One region of the Herminiimonas sp. Marseille-P9896 genome, then DNA from elsewhere that is predicted to be linked to it. Evidence: predicted binding sites of a transcription regulator. Region 1 holds the regulator's gene; each other region holds the start of a gene.
The links. Region 1 encodes sigma-54, which starts transcription at its own class of promoters, with help from an activator protein. Its sites were predicted from a motif close to TGGCANGNAANCTGCTTT; they were not measured.
Positions count from the first base shown of each region.

Region 2: the regulator sigma-54 is predicted to act here: its motif matches at 3,480-3,497, upstream of glnA (type I glutamate--ammonia ligase).
Region 3: the regulator sigma-54 is predicted to act here: its motif matches at 4,151-4,168, upstream of H7U06_RS15860 (CmpA/NrtA family ABC transporter substrate-binding protein).

Region 1 covers NZ_CAJEVT010000001.1:586,478-592,643, reverse strand. Annotated here, with positions in the region: gene H7U06_RS02895 (SIS domain-containing protein) at 27-1,055, shown strand; gene H7U06_RS02890 (HAD family hydrolase) at 1,055-1,594, shown strand; gene lptC (LPS export ABC transporter periplasmic protein LptC) at 1,591-2,187, shown strand; gene lptA (lipopolysaccharide transport periplasmic protein LptA) at 2,233-2,787, shown strand; gene lptB (LPS export ABC transporter ATP-binding protein) at 2,789-3,529, shown strand; gene H7U06_RS02870 (RNA polymerase factor sigma-54) at 3,548-5,017, shown strand; gene hpf (ribosome hibernation-promoting factor, HPF/YfiA family) at 5,122-5,475, shown strand; gene H7U06_RS02860 (energy transducer TonB) at 5,563-6,166, opposite strand, start outside.
Region 2 covers NZ_CAJEVT010000002.1:204,583-210,748, forward strand. Annotated here, with positions in the region: gene H7U06_RS06545 (TAXI family TRAP transporter solute-binding subunit) at 1-1,240, shown strand, start outside; gene H7U06_RS06550 (rhodanese-like domain-containing protein) at 1,237-1,701, opposite strand; gene nhaA (Na+/H+ antiporter NhaA) at 1,786-3,147, opposite strand; gene glnA (type I glutamate--ammonia ligase) at 3,597-5,012, shown strand; gene H7U06_RS06565 (DUF4124 domain-containing protein) at 5,175-5,654, shown strand; gene glnL (nitrogen regulation protein NR(II)) at 5,716-6,166, shown strand, end outside.
Region 3 covers NZ_CAJEVT010000004.1:257,411-263,576, reverse strand. Annotated here, with positions in the region: gene H7U06_RS15875 (bifunctional protein-serine/threonine kinase/phosphatase) at 1-911, shown strand, start outside; gene H7U06_RS15870 (ABC transporter ATP-binding protein) at 966-1,778, opposite strand; gene ntrB (nitrate ABC transporter permease) at 1,820-2,737, opposite strand; gene H7U06_RS15860 (CmpA/NrtA family ABC transporter substrate-binding protein) at 2,747-3,970, opposite strand; gene H7U06_RS15855 (ANTAR domain-containing response regulator) at 4,272-4,943, opposite strand; gene tsaD (tRNA (adenosine(37)-N6)-threonylcarbamoyltransferase complex transferase subunit TsaD) at 5,047-6,075, shown strand; gene plsY (glycerol-3-phosphate 1-O-acyltransferase PlsY) at 6,115-6,166, opposite strand, start outside.

The DNA.
Region 1 (6,166 bases):
TTAGGAATTCGTTTATACTTTCGAGCATGAGTGTATCCCATGCCCCCAACCCACCGGCAACTTTTGATGCCCAAAGCACTGCGCGCGCCTTGCAATTTGCTTGCGACACCCTGCAAATCGAAGCCGACGCCATCCTCGCACTGAAAGAACGCATCACCCACGAGACCAGCGGACAGTTCATCCAGGCAGTCACACTGCTGCTGAACTGCAAAGGCCGGGTAGTGGTTTCCGGCATCGGCAAATCCGGCCATATCGCACGCAAGATCGCGTCGACGCTGGCCTCGACCGGCACACCCGCCTTTTTCGTGCACGCGGCCGAAGCCTCGCATGGCGACCTCGGCATGATCACGGCTGACGATGTCCTGATCGGCATTTCGTATTCGGGTGAAGCCGGCGAGTTGCTGGGCATCATCCCCACCATCAAGCGCATGGGCGCACGCCTGATCACCATCACCGGCAACGATGCGTCCAACCTGGCGGTACAGGCTGACGTTCATCTGAACGTCCATATCGACAAGGAGGCCTGTCCGCTTAACCTGGCCCCGACCGCCAGCACCACCGCTACCCTCGCCCTCGGCGATGCTCTTGCGGTCGCGCTGCTGGACGCACGTGGCTTTGGTGAAGAAGATTTTGCACGCTCGCATCCGGGCGGCGCCTTGGGTCGTCGCTTGTTGACACATGTACGCGACGTCATGCGTACCGGCGATGCGATACCGACTGTAGCGAAAGACGCAACACTATATGCGGCACTACTGGAAAGCAGCAAAAAAGGTATGGCCATGACAGCCGTGGTCGATGCCAACGGTCATGCCATCGGCGTCTTTACCGATGGCGACTTGCGTCGCCTGATCGAAACCCAACAGGATTTCTCCAAATTGTCGATCGCCGAAGTCATGCATGCGCATCCACGCAGCGTGCACCCGGATCAACTGGCAGTCGATGCGGTCGACATGATGGAAACCTTCCGCATCAACCAATTGCTGGTTACTGATAGCAACGGCAAGCTGGTCGGCGCATTACACATCCACGACCTGACCCGCGCGAAAGTAATCTGATGAGCGCAGCCAACGATACCGTCGCCATCGAGCGCGCATCCCGTGTGCGACTGATGATTTTTGACGTCGACGGCATCCTGACCGACGGCAGCCTGCACTTCGGCCCGGAAGGCGAAGTCAGCAAAACCTTCAATGTACTCGACGGCCACGGCATCAAGTTATTGCAGCAATCCGGCGTCTCGACGGCCATCATCAGCGCGCGTCAGTCACCTATCGTATTACGTCGCGCCACCGACCTCGGCATACACCATGTATTCCAGGGCATACATGACAAGCGCAGCGCGTTTGAACAACTGCTGGCACAAACCAATACCACCGCCGATACCTGTGGCTTTGTCGGCGATGACGTCATCGATTTACCAATTTTATTGCGCGTCGGCTTCGCCGCCAGCGTACCGAATGCCCACCCGGAAGTACGTACGCGTGTGCACTACGTCACCCAAGCCAGCGGCGGCCGTGGTGCGGCGCGTGAGTTATGTGATTTCATCTTGCGCGCGCAAGGCAACTATGAGGCGGCGCTCGCGCCGTATCTCGCATGAAAGCCCTGCGCCCTGCCAATACGATCCGCATCGTTTTGCTGATCGCCTTCAGCGCAGCGCTGGCACTGGGCAGCTTCTGGCTGGTCGAAGTCATGCGCCGCCAGACCGATGAAACCTTGCCGACCAAGCAGCGCAGCGATCCGGACTTCTATGCAGAAAAATTCAATTTCGTACGCATGGGCAAGGATGGCGTTCCACGCTACAACCTGACCGGTACCGAGATGAAGCACTACCCGCTGGATAATTCCTATCAAATCCAGAAGCCGGTGATGTACAGCTTCAGCAAGGGCCGTGAACCTATGGTGAGTCGCTCCGAACGCGCACTGGTTGAAAACAACAATACCGAAGTGCATATGTATGACAACGTCGTGATAGACCGACCACCTGCAACGGGCTCACAGCACTTCCAACTCAAGACTTCATACCTGCTGATATTGCCGGATGATGAGATCATGAAAACGCCGAAACACGTCGACATCAAGGTAGGCCTGTCGACACTGAACGGCAGCGGTATGTTCGCCAACAATGCAACCGGCGAATTCAATTTATCCAGCAACGTCCATGCGGTGTACCAGGCAGCACATCCGCGCTAAGCGCATAGACGATTTTTATCTGACGCAATCATTTAGAGAACTTTCATGAAACGTTTCTTCTCCGTACTTCTGGTTCTCTGCGGCCTGGGCACTGCCTTGGTCTCCTACGCCGAAAAAGCGGACGCGACCAAGCCCACCAATGTCGAAGCCAATAAAATGGAATACGACGACCTCAAGCAGATCAACACCTTCACTGGCAATGTCGTGTTAACACGTGGCACCATCCTGATGAAAGCCAACAAAATGGTGGTCAAGCAGGATCCTGCAGGCTATCAGTTCATCACTCTGTACGGCTCGTCCGATGCACTGGCGAACTTCAAGCAAAAACGTGATGGTGGCCCCGACCAATGGATAGAAGGCCAGGCCGAACGCATTGAATACGATGACAAGGCTGAAATCATGAAGTTGTACACCAAGGCACGCATGCGTCGCCTGGAAAACGGCAAGCCTACCGATGAAGTTGAAGGTGAATTCATCTCCTACGATACACGCGCTGAATTCTTTACCGTACACAACACCTCAAGCGGCGACAGCAAACAAGGCGGCGGCCGCATCAAGGCCGTGATCCAACCGCGTGCCGCAGATACAAAGGCAAAATAAGATGTCCAGCAAGTTGATCGTCAACGGATTACAAAAAAGCTACGGCGCGCGCCAGGTGGTGCGCGATGTTGCGCTGCAAGTCGAAAGCGGCGAAGTCATCGGTTTGCTCGGCCCCAACGGCGCGGGTAAAACCACCTCCTTCTACATGATCGTGGGTCTGGTACCATCCGACGCCGGACGCATCGAACTGGATGGCGTCGACATCTCACGCCAGCCTATCCACAAGCGGGCACAACTGGGCTTGTCTTACCTGCCGCAGGAAGCATCGGTCTTCCGCAAACTGAGTGTAGAAGACAATATCCGCGCCGTCCTTGAACTGCAGCGCGTCGATGGCAAGCCACTCAATGGTGCGCTACTCGAACAGCGCCTGGATACGCTGCTAGCCGACCTGCAAATCGAAAAGCTGCGCGAGAACCAGGCCATGTCCTTGTCCGGTGGCGAACGCCGCCGTGTGGAAATCGCCCGTGCACTGGCCACCAATCCGCGCTTCGTGCTGCTGGACGAACCATTTGCAGGTGTCGACCCTATCGCGGTGATTGAAATCCAGCGCATTGTGCGCTTCCTGAAAGAGCGCGGCATCGGCGTCCTGATCACCGATCACAATGTGCGCGAAACACTCGGCATCTGTGATCGCGCTTACATCATCAACCAGGGTGCGGTCCTGGCCAGCGGACGACCGGATGACATCATCGCCAACGAATCGGTACGCCGCGTTTACTTAGGTGAACACTTCCGCATGTAAGCGGAAGAAAAAACATCTATGAAGCAATCCCTGCAACTACGAGTCTCCCAACATCTGGCGCTTACGCCACAACTGCAGCAGTCCATCCGTTTGCTGCAGTTATCGACTCTTGAATTGCACCAGGAACTGGAACAAATACTCGCCGACAACCCGATGCTGGAACGTACCGATGATCCGCTGGATCACGCGGTACGCCTGCTGGCAGATGGTGCGATGGGTGCCAGCGGTACTGCACCGGAGGGCGCCAGCGTCGAAGCGAATGCCCAGACGTCGGATAGTGAAGGCGGCTCAGAAGGCCCCGATTTACCGGAAGCCTCGAGTGGCGACAGCGATTGGAGTTTCGACGACGTCGCACGCACCTCCAAGGCGCCGGAAGACGATGATGGCCGACCGCAACTGGAAGCGCATGAAACCACGCTACGCGAACATCTGCTGGAACAAATGCGCGTCACCGTACGCGAACACCGCGACCGCGCCCTGCTCGAACTCATCATCGATGCACTGAATGACAACGGCTATCTGGAAGAAGAGCTGGAAGAAATCCATGCACGCTTGCCGGAAGAACTGGAAATCGAACTGGAAGAGTTGCAGATCTCTCTCAAGATGCTGCAGAGCTTCGATCCACCGGGTGTAGGTGCGCGTGACGCTGCCGAGTGCCTGGCACTGCAAATCAGGCGTATGCCCAAGGTCGCAATGGTGACCCGCCGCATGGCACTGGCCATCGTGGAAAACCATCTGCCGCTGTTTGCGCAGCGCGATTTCAATAAATTACGCAAGGCACTGGATTGCGACGACGAAGACTTGCGCGAAGCACAAGCCATCATCAAGCAATGCAATCCACATCCTGGTTCCATTTTTGCAACTGATGCTTCCGACTATGTAGTACCTGACGTCATCGTCAAGCGTACCCGCAGCGGCTGGCAGGTCATGCTGAACCACGACGTGATGCCACGGCTGCGCGTTAATAGCATGTATGCCAACATCTTGAAGCAAAGCAAGGGCGAGGCATCGCTTGGTTCCCAGTTGCAAGAAGCGAAATGGCTGATCAAAAATATGCGCCAGCGCTTCGACACCATCCTGCGTGTCGCCGAGGCAATTGTCGAACGTCAGAGGAACTTCTTTTCGCACGGTGCAGTCGCAATGAGACCGCTTGTTTTACGTGAAATAGCTGATACACTGGGACTACACGAGAGCACTATTTCACGTGTAACCACCCAGAAGTACATGCTGACTCCCCACGGGATGTTCGAATTGAAATACTTTTTCGGCAGCCATGTCGCAACAGAAGCCGGTGGTGAAGCATCATCGACAGCGATACGGGCACTGATCAAACAATTGATAGGAGCTGAAGACCCGAAAATTCCATTCTCTGATAGCAAGATTGCCGACATGCTGGCAGAACAAGGCATGGTGGTAGCGAGACGGACGGTAGCAAAATATCGCGAAGCCCTGAAAATCCCACCGGTCAATCTGCGCAAGTCGTTGTAGATATCGTCCTTTGTAGTTTTTGTTGTAGTTATACGTTGCTGTGTTCGGCGTAGTCACTTCACAAGACCGCGCATAACCTCCAGTGACTTTCATAGGAGCACTGTATGAATCTCACAATCAGTGGACATCACCTCGAATTGACCCCCGCCATCCGCGAATATGTACAAGGTAAATTGGAGCGCATCAAACGACATTTTGATCACGTTATCGATATTGCGGTCATCCTGACTGTAGACAATCTCCCCGAGAAGGAAAAACGCCAAAGGGCAGAAATTAACTTGCGTGTGAGAGGCAAGGACCTGCATGCAGAAAGCATTGCAGATAATTTATACGCTGCCATTGATACACTGATCGACAAGCTCGATCGACAAGTGATCAAATACAAAACCAAACAGCAAGACCATCAACACGATGCGATCAAACGATTGCCGGATGCGTCAGATGCTGTAACGCCTTAATACAAGGCAGGCCGAGCAAGTCGGTCAGATAAAATGAAGGGCGCAAATTGCGCCCTTTTTTGTTTTGTAATATTCACGGCCCCTCACTTATTCAGCTTTCTTCGCAATGTTTTCGACTGCGCGACCTTCCAGCACGACTTCAATTTTGAGTTGGCTTTTCACCGGCATCCCCGCCACTTTGCCGGGATTGAATTTGGTTTTAGAGAAAGCGTCTTTGATCAGTTGCTGCGCAGACTCGGACAAAGAAGAGTTTTCGATGAGCACATCGTCAATATCACCACTCTCATTGATAAACAAATCCAACACTGCCATCTGCGCCAATCCACTCGCAAAGAGTGCGTCCAAGTCGGGAGAGATATCGACCACCACTGCAGGCTGCTCAGTCAGCTCAGTGGGCTGAAAATAATATGGCTTGGGTAATGCGATGAGATTAAAAAGAGAGGAAGCAGCCGCATCCGCTGACCCGCGTGCTTGCGGCAAAAGATCGGCCTGATCCTTTGAGGCCACGGATTTCTCCACGACATCGGCCGTGCTAGTACGATGGTTAGCAATGTCAGTTTTATCGACATTGATATCTGTTTGCATGGATTTGCCTGCTGACCTTGTTTCCTTCTGTACGCTAAGCAAGTCTACTATCATCGCTGACGATTCTGACGCATAGGTCCCTCCGCCTACACTACCATGTACTGCG
Region 2 (6,166 bases), on a different contig from region 1:
GGCGACCGGGCAGGAAAACAGTGCGTACGAAGAATTCGGCAAAAAGTATGCGGCGGCACTCGCCAAGTTCGGCATCAAGGTAACGTTGGTACGCTCGCAGGGTTCGCAGGAAAACCTGCAGCGTTTGCTGGATCCGGATTCGGGTGTGGACATCGCCTTCGTACAAAGTGGGTCCATCGATCAGCAGGCAGCGAAAGATGCAGGCCTGGTTTCACTGGGTAGTTTATTCACCGAACCGGTGTGGTTGTTTTATCGCGAGAGCAAGAAGCTGACGCAACTGACACAGCTGAAGGGTATGCGCGTAAACGTCGGGCCGGAAGGCACAGGTGTGCCTAAGCTATTCAAAAATATTTTGTCCGTCAACGGACTGGAGCCGAGTGACGTCAAAATCAAGCAACTGGAAAATACGCCAGCCACGGTTGAACTGCTGGAAGGGCGCATCGACGCATTGGTCTTCAGTTCGGCGCCAGATGCCTTGCTGATACAGATGCTGTTGCAGACGCCCGGTATCAAGCTGTTTGACTTCACACAGGCGGAAGCATACTCACGTCGTTTCCCATCACTCACGCACGTGGTGCTGCCGCGCGGCATCGTTGATCTCGGACGTGATTTGCCACCGAAAAATTACCATCTGATCGCACCGACTGCGACCCTGGTTGCACGTGAAGATTTGCATCCGGCCTTGATCGATTTATTCGTGCAGGCTGCGGGGACGATACATGGTGGTGCGGGCTGGTTCCGCAAACAGGGTGAGTTCCCGAATGCGAGTTACACCGAAATTCCAGTCATACCTGAAGCAGAGAAATTCTACAAAGACGGGCCGCCATTCCTGCAACGTTATATGTCGTTCTGGCTGGCGAATTTCTTTGAACGCATGTGGGTCGTGATCGTCGCGCTCGGTGCCTTGATCCTGCCGTTGTCGCGTATCGTGCCGCCGTTGTATGTGTGGAAAGTGCGTTCACGCGTGTATCGCTGGTACGGGCAGCTACGTACGGTAGAGCAGGTGATAGAAGACGTGCCACCGGCGAAACGCAATACGGTTTATCCGGCGCAGTTGAAACGCCTGGCGGAAATCGAAGAGAAGGTGAACCAGATTTCGATACCGCTTTCATTTGCGGATGAGTTGTATCGCTTGCGCAGCAATATCAATCTGGTGCGCAAGCGTATCTTATGGTTGTCGGAAGCAAAAGCTGAAGTGCCTGCTGGAACGCAGGACGCAACGAAACCCGCTTCGGCTTAAGCGCCGACCCAGGGCAGGCCGGCCTTGCACCAGCCATTTACATTCTTGCGATGGCCGTCGGCATCTTTCTCACCTTCAAAACCTTCGAGGATATCGAAGGAATGTACGTAGCCATTTTCAGTCGCCAGTTTGGCGGCATGACGTGAACGCACCGCACCACGGCACAGGAACAGCAGGGTGGTATTTTTATCTGCGGCCTGTGCCAGCTGCGACAGGAATTCAGGATTAGGCGCGCCGCCCGGATACAGCGTCCATTGCACCGCCAGGTGTTGCTCAGGTGCGATGCCGACACGGCCTATCCAGTCGCGTTCTGCGTTGGTACGCACATCGACCAACTTCACATTCGGATCACTTTGCAATAAGGCATACGCTTCCTGCGGCGTCAGTGCGCCAGCATAAGGAAGAGCGTTGTCTTTGCCACGCTGCTGCGCGGTGGCGAGTATGTCTGCGGACTTCGTCATGTTGATCTGTTCTTTCCGTTTGGTATATGGATACAGGCGCTAGCTATATGCGGCCTTGTTTCGCAGTATAAAGTTCTCTTGCGTTCAAGTCACATCAGGCTGCTTGCGTCGGGCCTGGATAAAGCCCCACGCCAGTCCGATTACTGCAGCGCTCAATGAAGCAAGCAGGATACCTAATTTTGCCGCACCCAGCAGGTTGGGATCAGTGAAGGCCAGTGTCGCGATAAAGATAGACATGGTGAAGCCTATGCCTGCCAGCAAGCCGACCAGACAGACGCCGCTCCAGGTCACGCCCGGTGGCAATGCACACCAACCCATGCGTACCATCAACACGCTGGCAGCGATGATGCCTAGCGGCTTGCCGACGACCAGCGCGATCAGCACGCCCAGCATCACGATCATCGAACCGTTGGCAGAGAGGTCTATGCCATCCAGCGAAACACCCGCGTTGGCCAGTGCAAACAACGGCATGATGCCGAAGGCGACATAAGGATGCAGCGCCATCTGTACGCGGCTGACAGGTGGCAACAAGGTGAGCTGTGCGTGCTTCAGTTGCTTCAGGGGCTGAGCCAGGTGATGTGGGTCAGGTTTATCGTCCGCAGTGTGGTGCAGCAAATCCTTAAGCGCCTTGCCCGCCACTTCCAGCGGATGTGCGCGGGTGCGTGGTGCAAAGACAGGCGTCATCAGGCCGAGTACCACACCGGCCAGTGTCGGATGCGCGCCGGTTTGCAATAAGCCCAGCCACAGTACGATGCCGGGCAGCACATAAGGGTAAGCGGAGACGACACCGATGCGCTGCATGCCCAGCACCATCAGGATGCCGAGTGCGGCAATGATGAAGCCACTGTAATCCATGCCGCCGGAATAAAAGATCGCGATGATGAGGACGGCGACGATGTCGTCGATGATGGCCAGCGCCAGCAGGAAGACACGGACGTTGGATGGGATAGAGCGTCCCAGCAAGGCCAGTACACCTACCGCAAAGGCGATATCAGTTGCAGTCGGTACCGCCCAGCCATGTGCTTGTTCACCACTGGGGTTGAACGCGAAGTAAATCAGCGCAGGTGCCACTACGCCACCGACCGCAGCCGCCAGCGGCAATGCTGCCAGGCGTATGCTGGCAAGTGCTCCTTCATGGATTTCGCGGCGGATTTCCATGCCGACCACGAGGAAGAAGATGGTCATCAAGCCATCGTTGATCAGGAAGTGCAGCGATTCCGAGATGCTCCAGCTGCCAACCGAGAAGGCAACCGTCGTATGCCAGAAGTGGTGGTAGCCATCGGCATACGGTGAATTGGCCCAGATCAGTGCCGCCGCTGCTGCGAGCAACAGGACCACGCCACTGAAGGCTTCGATATGCAGGAATTTTTCTAAAGTGGAGAAAGCGCGTTCGGCAAGAAGTTGCGCGCGCGGCAGGGTCGAGCCAGTTGACGTCGTTGGAGTCATGTTCGTAAGTATCCCCGCGTGGCGGCCCGACCGACGCGTTACCTGTCCGCTGCGATATGCAGCGCAAACACCCTGAGGCAGATTTTACACTAGCCGATGACGGCAGGCAATTTGAACCGGATCGGGAAAAGTCAGATTGACATCATTTCGCACCAACTTGGCGCGGAAATGAGGGTTAACTCCAAAAACGATTTATTTTGGTGCAAATTGCCTTGTTTGCACATGTTTGGTGCATCAAATTCGAGCTCCTTTGATGCAGAAAAATCGCCATGTGGCATCTATCCCCTAGGGCGCTCCGTTGCAGTGCGGTTGCGCGAATTTTTGAAAGGCGGTGGCATGGAATCTGCTATCATTTCGGGCGAGTTATGGACGCATGCTGTTTGTTGACGCAGGCCTCACAACCCATTCACTAATTCTGTATTACTTTGCTCAAATTTTAGGAGATTCGCATGGCAATGACGGCCGCAGAGGTCTTGAAGATGGCGAAAGACAACGAAGTTAAATTCGTTGATTTTCGTTTTGCTGACACAAGAGGCAAGGAACAGCACGTCACGGTGCCAGTTTCGCATTTCGACATGGATAAATTTGAATCCGGTCATGCGTTCGACGGTTCCTCCATCGCTGGCTGGAAAGGTATCGAATCGTCCGACATGTTGTTGATGCCGGATCCGAACACCGCAAATATCGATCCATTCTTCGAAGAAACCACTTTGTTCATGCAATGCGACGTGATCGAACCGTCGGATGGCAAAGGCTACGATCGTGACCCACGTTCGATCGCCAAGCGCGCAGAAGCTTATTTGAAATCCTCGGGCCTGGGCGACACCGCTTACTTCGGTCCAGAACCAGAATTCTTCATTTTCGACGGTATCCGTTGGAAAATCGGCATGGACGGTTGCTTCGTCAAGATTGATTCGGAAGAAGCAGCATGGAGCTCCGGCGAGAAGCTCGAAGGCGGCAACACCGGTCACCGTCCAGCGGTTAAAGGCGGCTACTTCCCAGTGCCACCAGTCGACAGCTTCCAGGACATGCGTTCGGAAATGTCCCTGATTCTCGAATCCCTGGGCATCCCTGTCGAAGTACATCACCACGAAGTTGCTGGTCCTGGCCAAAACGAACTGGGCACCAAATTCTCGACTCTGGTTGAGCGCGCTGACTGGACACAAAACCTGAAATACGTGGTCTGGAACGTTGCACACACCTACGGCAAAACCGCAACCTTCATGCCTAAACCTATCGTTGGCGACAACGGTTCTGGTATGCACGTGCACCAATCGGTATGGAAAGACGGTAAAAACCTGTTCGCTGGCGACGGCTATGCAGGCTTGTCGGATTTCGCGTTGTACTACATCGGCGGCATCATCAAACATGCTAAAGCACTGAACGCGATCACCAACCCAGGTACCAACTCGTACAAACGTCTGGTTCCAGGCTTTGAAGCACCGGTTAAACTGGCTTACTCGGCACGTAACCGTTCCGCTTCGATCCGTATTCCACACGTTGCGAACCCTAAAGGTCGCCGTGTTGAAGCACGTTTCCCGGATCCACTGGCTAACCCATACCTGTGCTTCTCGGCATTGCTGATGGCAGGTCTGGACGGCGTACAGAACAAGATCCACCCAGGCGAAGCAGCCTCGAAAGACTTGTACCACTTGCCACCAGAAGAAGACGCACTGATCCCAACCGTTTGCGTATCGTTGGAAGAAGCGCTGGATCACCTGAACAAAGACCGCGAGTTCCTGACCCGTGGCGGCGTATTCAGCGATTCGATGATCGATGCTTACATTGAATTGAAAATGCAAGAAGTTCAACGCTTCCGCATGACTGCTCACCCAGTCGAATACGATATGTACTACTCGCTGTAATCAATCTCTGATTGTTACCGCAAGATGAAAAGCGGGGAGAGCGTAAGCTTTCTCCGCTTTTTTTGTTGCTGGCAGGCAGAAAATAGAACATCAGTGTTTGTCAGACTATGATTGTTGCCATACACTAAGTATCCGATTTAACAGTTTCACCGAAACAAGTCCATGAAACGTCAACTCGCTATCCTGCTGCTGTCTACCCTCGCTATTTCCGCGTATGCGCAAAATGATGTCTATCTGTGCATAGACGCCAATGGCAACCGTGAATACAAGAATACCGGTCCTACCAATAAGTGCAAAAAGGTAGACCTGCCGGGCGTGACCACTGTGCCAGCCGTGAAGAAACCGGCGACGCCGACGGTGAGCGCCAAGGCTTCCTCACCCAGCGATTTCCCCAAGGTAGACAATACCGTGCAGAAGGCGCGCGACAGTGATCGCCGCCAGATCCTGATGGATGAAATGAAAACGGAAGAGCAAAAGCTCGCCGACATCCGGCGCGAATACAATAATGGTGAACCGGAACGCCGTGGTGACGAGCGTAACTATGCCAAATACCAGGAACGTACGGCGACGCTGAAGGATGATCTGGCGCGTTCCGAAAAGAATGTCGAAGCATTAAAACGCGAACTCAATAACTTGAAGTAACATCGGTATGATGTTTGCTTGAATCAGGCCGCGTATAGCGGCCTTTCTTTTTTGGATTCCTGTGAAAAAAAACATAATTGCTTTAGATGGTCTGGATTTGCTGGCTTCGGCAGTGCTGGTACTGCGTCCGGACGGCGATATCGCCTATGCCAATCCTGCCGCTGAAATTTTGCTGGAGAGTTCCAGCAAGGCACTGACCAACCATAAGCTCAATGAGCTTTTCATCAATTGCGAGGAGCTGGAACAGGTATTCCAGGAAGCACTCGAGCATCAATTCGCCGACAAGCGGCTGGACCTGGTGCTGGAGCGCCTAGGTCGTGATCCTTTGCAGGTCCATGTGGTGGTATCGGCGCTGGATAGCGCAGATACGCCGGTCCTGATCGAGCTGCGCGAGAATGTGCAGCAACTGAAGCTGGACCGGGAAGAGCGCCTGATCGACCAAAGCCAGGCGAATAAGGAGTTGATTCGCAACCTGGCGCATGAAATCAAGAATCCGCTGGGCGGCATACGTG
Region 3 (6,166 bases), on a different contig from region 1:
ATACGGTCGAGGAACAGATACACGCATCCAACACCACCCTGCTCTACCGCGTCTCCGAACCGCGTGCCGCGAATCAGACGCCGCGCTACCTAGTGCTGAAGACCTTGCATCCTGATCGCGCGCAGGATGTACATGAACGCTCTGCCTTTGCGCATGAGGAATGGCTGACCAAGCGCGTCGTCGCACGCTTCTTCCCGCAAATCATTACACCGGAAAACAAGACCTACCTGTATTACCTCACGACCTGGCATGACGGTAATACGCTGCAACAGCATCTGGATGCCGGTGAACATTTCACGATACCGGATGTCATTGCGCACGGCACCAAGCTGGTCCGTGCGATAGGTGCGCTGCACAGGCGCAGCATCATTCATCGCGATATCAAGCCGGGCAATATCCATCTGGGCAAGGATGGCGAGTTGCGCATACTCGATCTGGGCGTCGCGCAATCCGGGCTGGAAGCAGAAGATGAAGTGCGCGCACCGCGTGCCGGTACGCCATCCTTCCTCGCACCTGAGCAGTTCAATAATGCGCCAGCCTCACAACAAACCGATTTGTACTCAACTGGTGTGACGCTATATTTATTGCTGACACGGCATTTCCCTTACGGAGAAATCGAACCGTTCCAGACACCGCGCTTTGGCGAAGCCATACCACCCAGCCGTTACCGACCTGATTTACCGCTATGGCTGGAGAATGTTTTACTGAAAGCAGTCGCACGCGATCCGGCAGATCGTTTCGAAACTGCAGAAGAATTTCTGCTGGCACTGGAACGTGGCGCGAGTCGGCCGCTGCCTGCGATTACCCCCAAGCCACTGGCAGAACGTGATCCTGCTTCCCTGTGGCGTGCAGTGGCGGCCATCTCCATCGTGTTGAATCTCTTGTTGCTGTACTTGCTGGTGATACGTTAACGCAGAGCTACAAAACTGGCTTTGCGGATCCATGGTTCCGCAAAGCCAGTCAGATCAAGCCGCTTCCTTGGACGGATGCGACTGACGGTGATACAGGAACTCCAGCACCGCTGTCCGGTATTGCGAGTACAAAGGATCCTGCGCCAACGCCACCCGCTCTCGTGGACGCGCCAGTTTCACTTCCAGAATTTCGCCTATGGTGGCGGACGGACCATTGGTCAGCATGACGATCTTGTCGGACAAGAGTACGGCTTCATCGACATCATGCGTCACCATCACCACGGTGGACCCGGTTGCTGCGACTATCTTCAGCAACTCATCCTGCAAGTGTGCACGCGTCAATGCATCCAGCGCACCGAAAGGTTCATCCATCAACAATACCTTGGGCTCCATCGACAAGGCACGCGCGATGCCGACACGTTGCTTCATGCCACCGGAGATTTCATTCGGCCGTTTTTGCTCTGCATGTGTCAGGCCAACCAGCGCCAGCGCAGCCTTGGTACGTTCACGCAATTTGCTTTTTGCTTCGGTGCTGCCGAATACGCGCTCTACTGCCAGGTACACATTCTCATAGCAGGTCAGCCACGGTAGCAGCGAATGATTCTGAAACACCACTGCGCGCTCCGGCGACGGCCCGGCTATTTCGCGATTGGCACACAGCAGCATGCCGTTGGTCGCATGCGTCAGGCCTGCGATTAGATTGAGCAGTGTTGACTTGCCACAACCGGAGTGCCCGATCAGGGTGATGAACTCACCTTTCGCTACCGTCAGATTGATATCGTTCAGCGCATTGAACACACCTTTCTTGGTATGAAAGGACATTTCCGCATGCTGTATATCGATGAACTTGCTATGTATGTTATCCATGATGGTGCTTTCCTATACGTTGAGATCGCTTGCAGCCGGCGTCAATTTTTCACATCTTCGTAGCTAAAGAATTTGGCAATAGCAACCAGCACTTGTTCCAGCACCAGGCCGACTATGCCTATGACCACAATGGCGATGATGATGTGTGCCACGTTCAGGTTGTTCCACTCATCCCATACCCAGAAACCGATACCGACGCCACCAGTCAGCATTTCGGCCGCGACGATGACCAGCCACGCGGTACCGATCGCCAGACGTACGCCTGTCAACATATAAGGCAGTACCGATGGAAACAGAATCTTGGTGATGATCTTCCACTCGGACAGGTTCAACACCTTGGCGACGTTCATATAGTCTTGCGGCACGCGCTGCACACCGACTGCAGTGTTGATAATCATCGGCCAGATCGAGCAGATAAAGATGGACCAGATCGCAGCCGGATCCGCTGCCTTAAATACCAGCAGGCCGATAGGCAACCATGCCAGCGGCGACACCGGCTTCAACAAGCTGATGATGGGATTGAACATGCCCGACAGGAAAGAGAAACGGCCTATCATGAAGCCCAGCGGAATACCGACCAATGCAGCCAGACCGAAACCGACGCCTACCCGTTTCAGCGACGCCAGGATATTCCAGCCTATGCCCTGATCATTCGGGCCATTGCTGTAGAACGGATCGGAGAACAGCTCTATCGCCGACTTCAGCGTCAGTGATGGCGATGGAATACCGCTGTTTTTCACGGCGATGATTTCCCATACCAGCACCAGGAAAATCAGGCCGAGTACAGGTGGCACCACGGCCAGGAAGAAAGGACGCAAAGATAATTTGCCCCCCTTCACTTTGGGCTTGGTGGCAACGCTGGCTGGTGCTGCCGCATTTTGCATGACTTGCTCCGCTTTTCCGTTATCGGCTGACGCACTGACAGGCGCGTTTTCTACTGCAGGCATAATTGCACTCATGATGTTTCCTTAGGCTTTGATCTTGAATGATTCCGCATAAGCTTTTGGATTCTTGCCATCCCACACCACGCCGTCGATCAGCTTGGACGAGCGCATAGGGCTCTTAGGCACAGGTACATTGGCCAGCGCTGCAGCTTCCTTGTACAGGTCGATGCGATTGACCGATTTGGCGGTACCCAGGTAATCCGGTTCACCCTTGGCCAGACCCCAGCGTTTGTGCTGCGTCATGAACCACATGCCATCCGACAGGTAAGGGAAATTCGCCTGGCCGTCGTTGTAGAACTTCATGTAGTTAGGGTCATCCCAGGTTTTACCGAGGCCATTTTGGTAACGACCGAGGATGCGCTGGTTGATGACATCAACTGAAGTATTCACATAGGATTTGGCGGCGATAACTTCGGCCATTTTGTTTTTGTTCGATAACGAAGAGTCGATCCAGCGACCGGCTTCCAGCACTGCTGCGGTCAGCGCGCGTGCTGTATTCGGATGCTTCGCGACCCACTCGGAAGTAGTGCCCAGTACTTTTTCCGGATGATCTTTCCAGATGTCTTGTGTCGTCGCAGCGGTAATGCCGATGCCATCAACGATCGCGCGGTGATTCCATGGTTCACCAACGCAGTAGCCATCCATATTGCCGACGCGCATATTCGCCACCATTTGCGGCGGCGGTACGGTAATGACTTTGGCGTCTTTCATCGGATTGATGCCGTAGGTCGCCAGCCAGTAGTACAACCACATCGCATGGGTGCCGGTCGGGAAAGTTTGCGCGAAGGTGTATTCGCGCTTTTCCATTTGCATCAGCTTGGCCAGACCCGGACCGTCTATCGCACCGCTATCAGCCAGCTTCTTCGACAAGGTGATGGCCTGACCGTTATTGTTCAGCCCCATCAGCACCGCCATGTCTTTCTTCGCACCGCCTATGCCTTCATGCACGCCATACACCAGGCCATACAAGACATGCGCTGCATCCAGCTCGCCGTTGACCAGTTTGTCGCGCACACCGGCCCAGGAAGACTCTTTAGTCGGCACAATCTTGATGCCGTATTTTTTATCGAAACCCATGACGGAAGCCATGACGACCGAAGCGCAATCGGTCAGCGGAATGAAACCGACTTTGACTTCTTCTTTTTCCGGCTTGTCCGAACCTGCAGCCCACACACCCTGGGTTGCCAGACCGCTGAAGGCTGATACCGAAATAGCTGTGCCTGCTTTCAAGACTGTGCGCCGTGTCATATTGAATTTCCTGTCGTTCATGGTCATGGTTTTCCTCTAGGTCTGCAGCAATAAAAAAGGACGCCCGGTCAGCAAGAGCAGCGCTCTTGCGACACGGACGTCCTTGTCCCAAACCATACCGGCCATCATTGGTCAGCACAGTTTTTAATTCTTAACACCGTCGTTGGTGTTAGCTACAGTTCAGCAATATGCATGCCAGCGTTTATCACTGGTTTAGCCAAACACACGACGCACTTAAACGAGATTTCCCGCTCTTTTTTCGTGCAACGGCATTTATTTAGTGCAATGACAGGTGCAAACATCAGCCCAGCAAATCGGCGACATCCAATATGCGCTGCGCCAGTTCAGACAGCTTCAGGTTCTTGTCCATCGCCATGCGACGCAGCTTGGAATACGCCTCATCTTCGGAAATACGATGGCGCTCCATCAGCAAACCCTTGGCGCGCTCTATGGTCTTGCGCTCGGCCAGCTTGAGTTTGGTATCAGATAGTTCAGTACGCAGCTTTTGCTCGGCATTGAAGCGCGCCAGCGCCACATCCAGCACCGGCTTGATGCGTTCGGACTGCAGGCCAGCCACCACATAAGCGGAAACCCCGGCTGCCATCGCCGCTTCCATGCTGGAGGTCGCATGATCTTCAGTAAACAATACGATGGGACGCCGCGCATCGCGGGTCGCCATCACCACGTGTTCCAGCACGTCGCGCGAGTCGGATTCGGCATCGATGATGATCATGTCGGGCTGCAATTGCGCGACCCGATCCGGCAAATGCATATCAGCCGGAAAAACCGCAATGATGTTGTAACCGGCCTCCAGCAAACCTATGCGCAAGGCACGGGAGCGCTCAGCCTGCATCCAGGCGTTTTCATCCTGCTCACCTTCTGGCGGCATGACGGTATTGACGACGATGATGCGCAAAGTACGCACGTCGGAACGCAAATCAGGGCGAAAATCGGGTGGTGTAGTTTCAATCATCACAACATTCCAAAAGCAAGTCCTGCGGTCGGTGAGCAGAATACGCTACAATCCACGCAAGAATCACACCACATGTTGCATCTGATTGGCAACTTTACTCCCCATGCTTGTTCTTGGTATCGAATCCTCCTGTGATGAAACGGGTCTGGCGTTGTATGACACACAACGCGGCTTGCTTGCGCATGCTCTTTATTCACAGGTGAAAATGCATGAGGAATACGGTGGTGTAGTGCCGGAACTGGCGTCCCGCGACCATATCCGTCGCGCGATTCCATTGCTGGAGCAAGTATTTAAAGATAGCGGCGTCCAGCATGATGCGGTCGATGCGATAGCCTACACCCAGGGCCCAGGCCTGGCGGGTGCCTTGCTGGTAGGCGCATCTGTCGCCTGCGGCCTCGGCCTGGCGCTGGATAAACCTGTATTGGGCATCCATCACCTGGAAGGGCATTTGCTGTCGCCTTTGCTGGCCAGCGAGCCACCTGAGTTTCCCTTCATCGCTTTGCTGGTATCCGGCGGCCATACGCAATTGATGCGGGTCGACGGCGTCGGCCAGTACACCATGCTGGGTGAAACGCTGGATGATGCGGCGGGTGAAGCCTTCGACAAATCTGCCAAGTTACTGGGTCTCGGCTATCCCGGCGGTCCGGCGATTTCACGCATGGCTGAGTTCGGTGATCCGACTGCTTACAAGCTGCCGCGCCCTATGCTGCACTCAAAGAATCTGGATTTCAGCTTTTCCGGTCTGAAGACCGCAGTGCTGACAGTCGTCAAGAATCAAACCACGAATATCTGCGAGCAGGACAAAGCCAATATCGCACGTGCCTTTGTTGATGCCATCGTTGAAGTACTGACCGCCAAATGCGTGACCGCACTGAAGCACACCGGCCTCAAGCGCTTGGTGATCGCCGGTGGCGTCGGTGCGAATCAACAATTGCGCGCATCGTTGAATGCAGCGGCTGCCAAGAAGCACTTCAAGGTGTTTTATCCGGAACTGGAATTTTGCACTGACAATGGTGCGATGATTGCATTCGCCGGAGCGATGCGTTTGCAACTGAATCCTGATGCGGCCAAGCGCGATTATGCTTTCAATGTGAAGCCACGCTGGCCGCTGGATAGCATACGCGAGATCTGAAGCTAAGCCTTACAGGATAGCTTCCGTCTCGCCGCACACTCACTTCTTCTTGCTGCCCAGGCGGCTTTCTTTTCCTGCCAACAGGTTACCA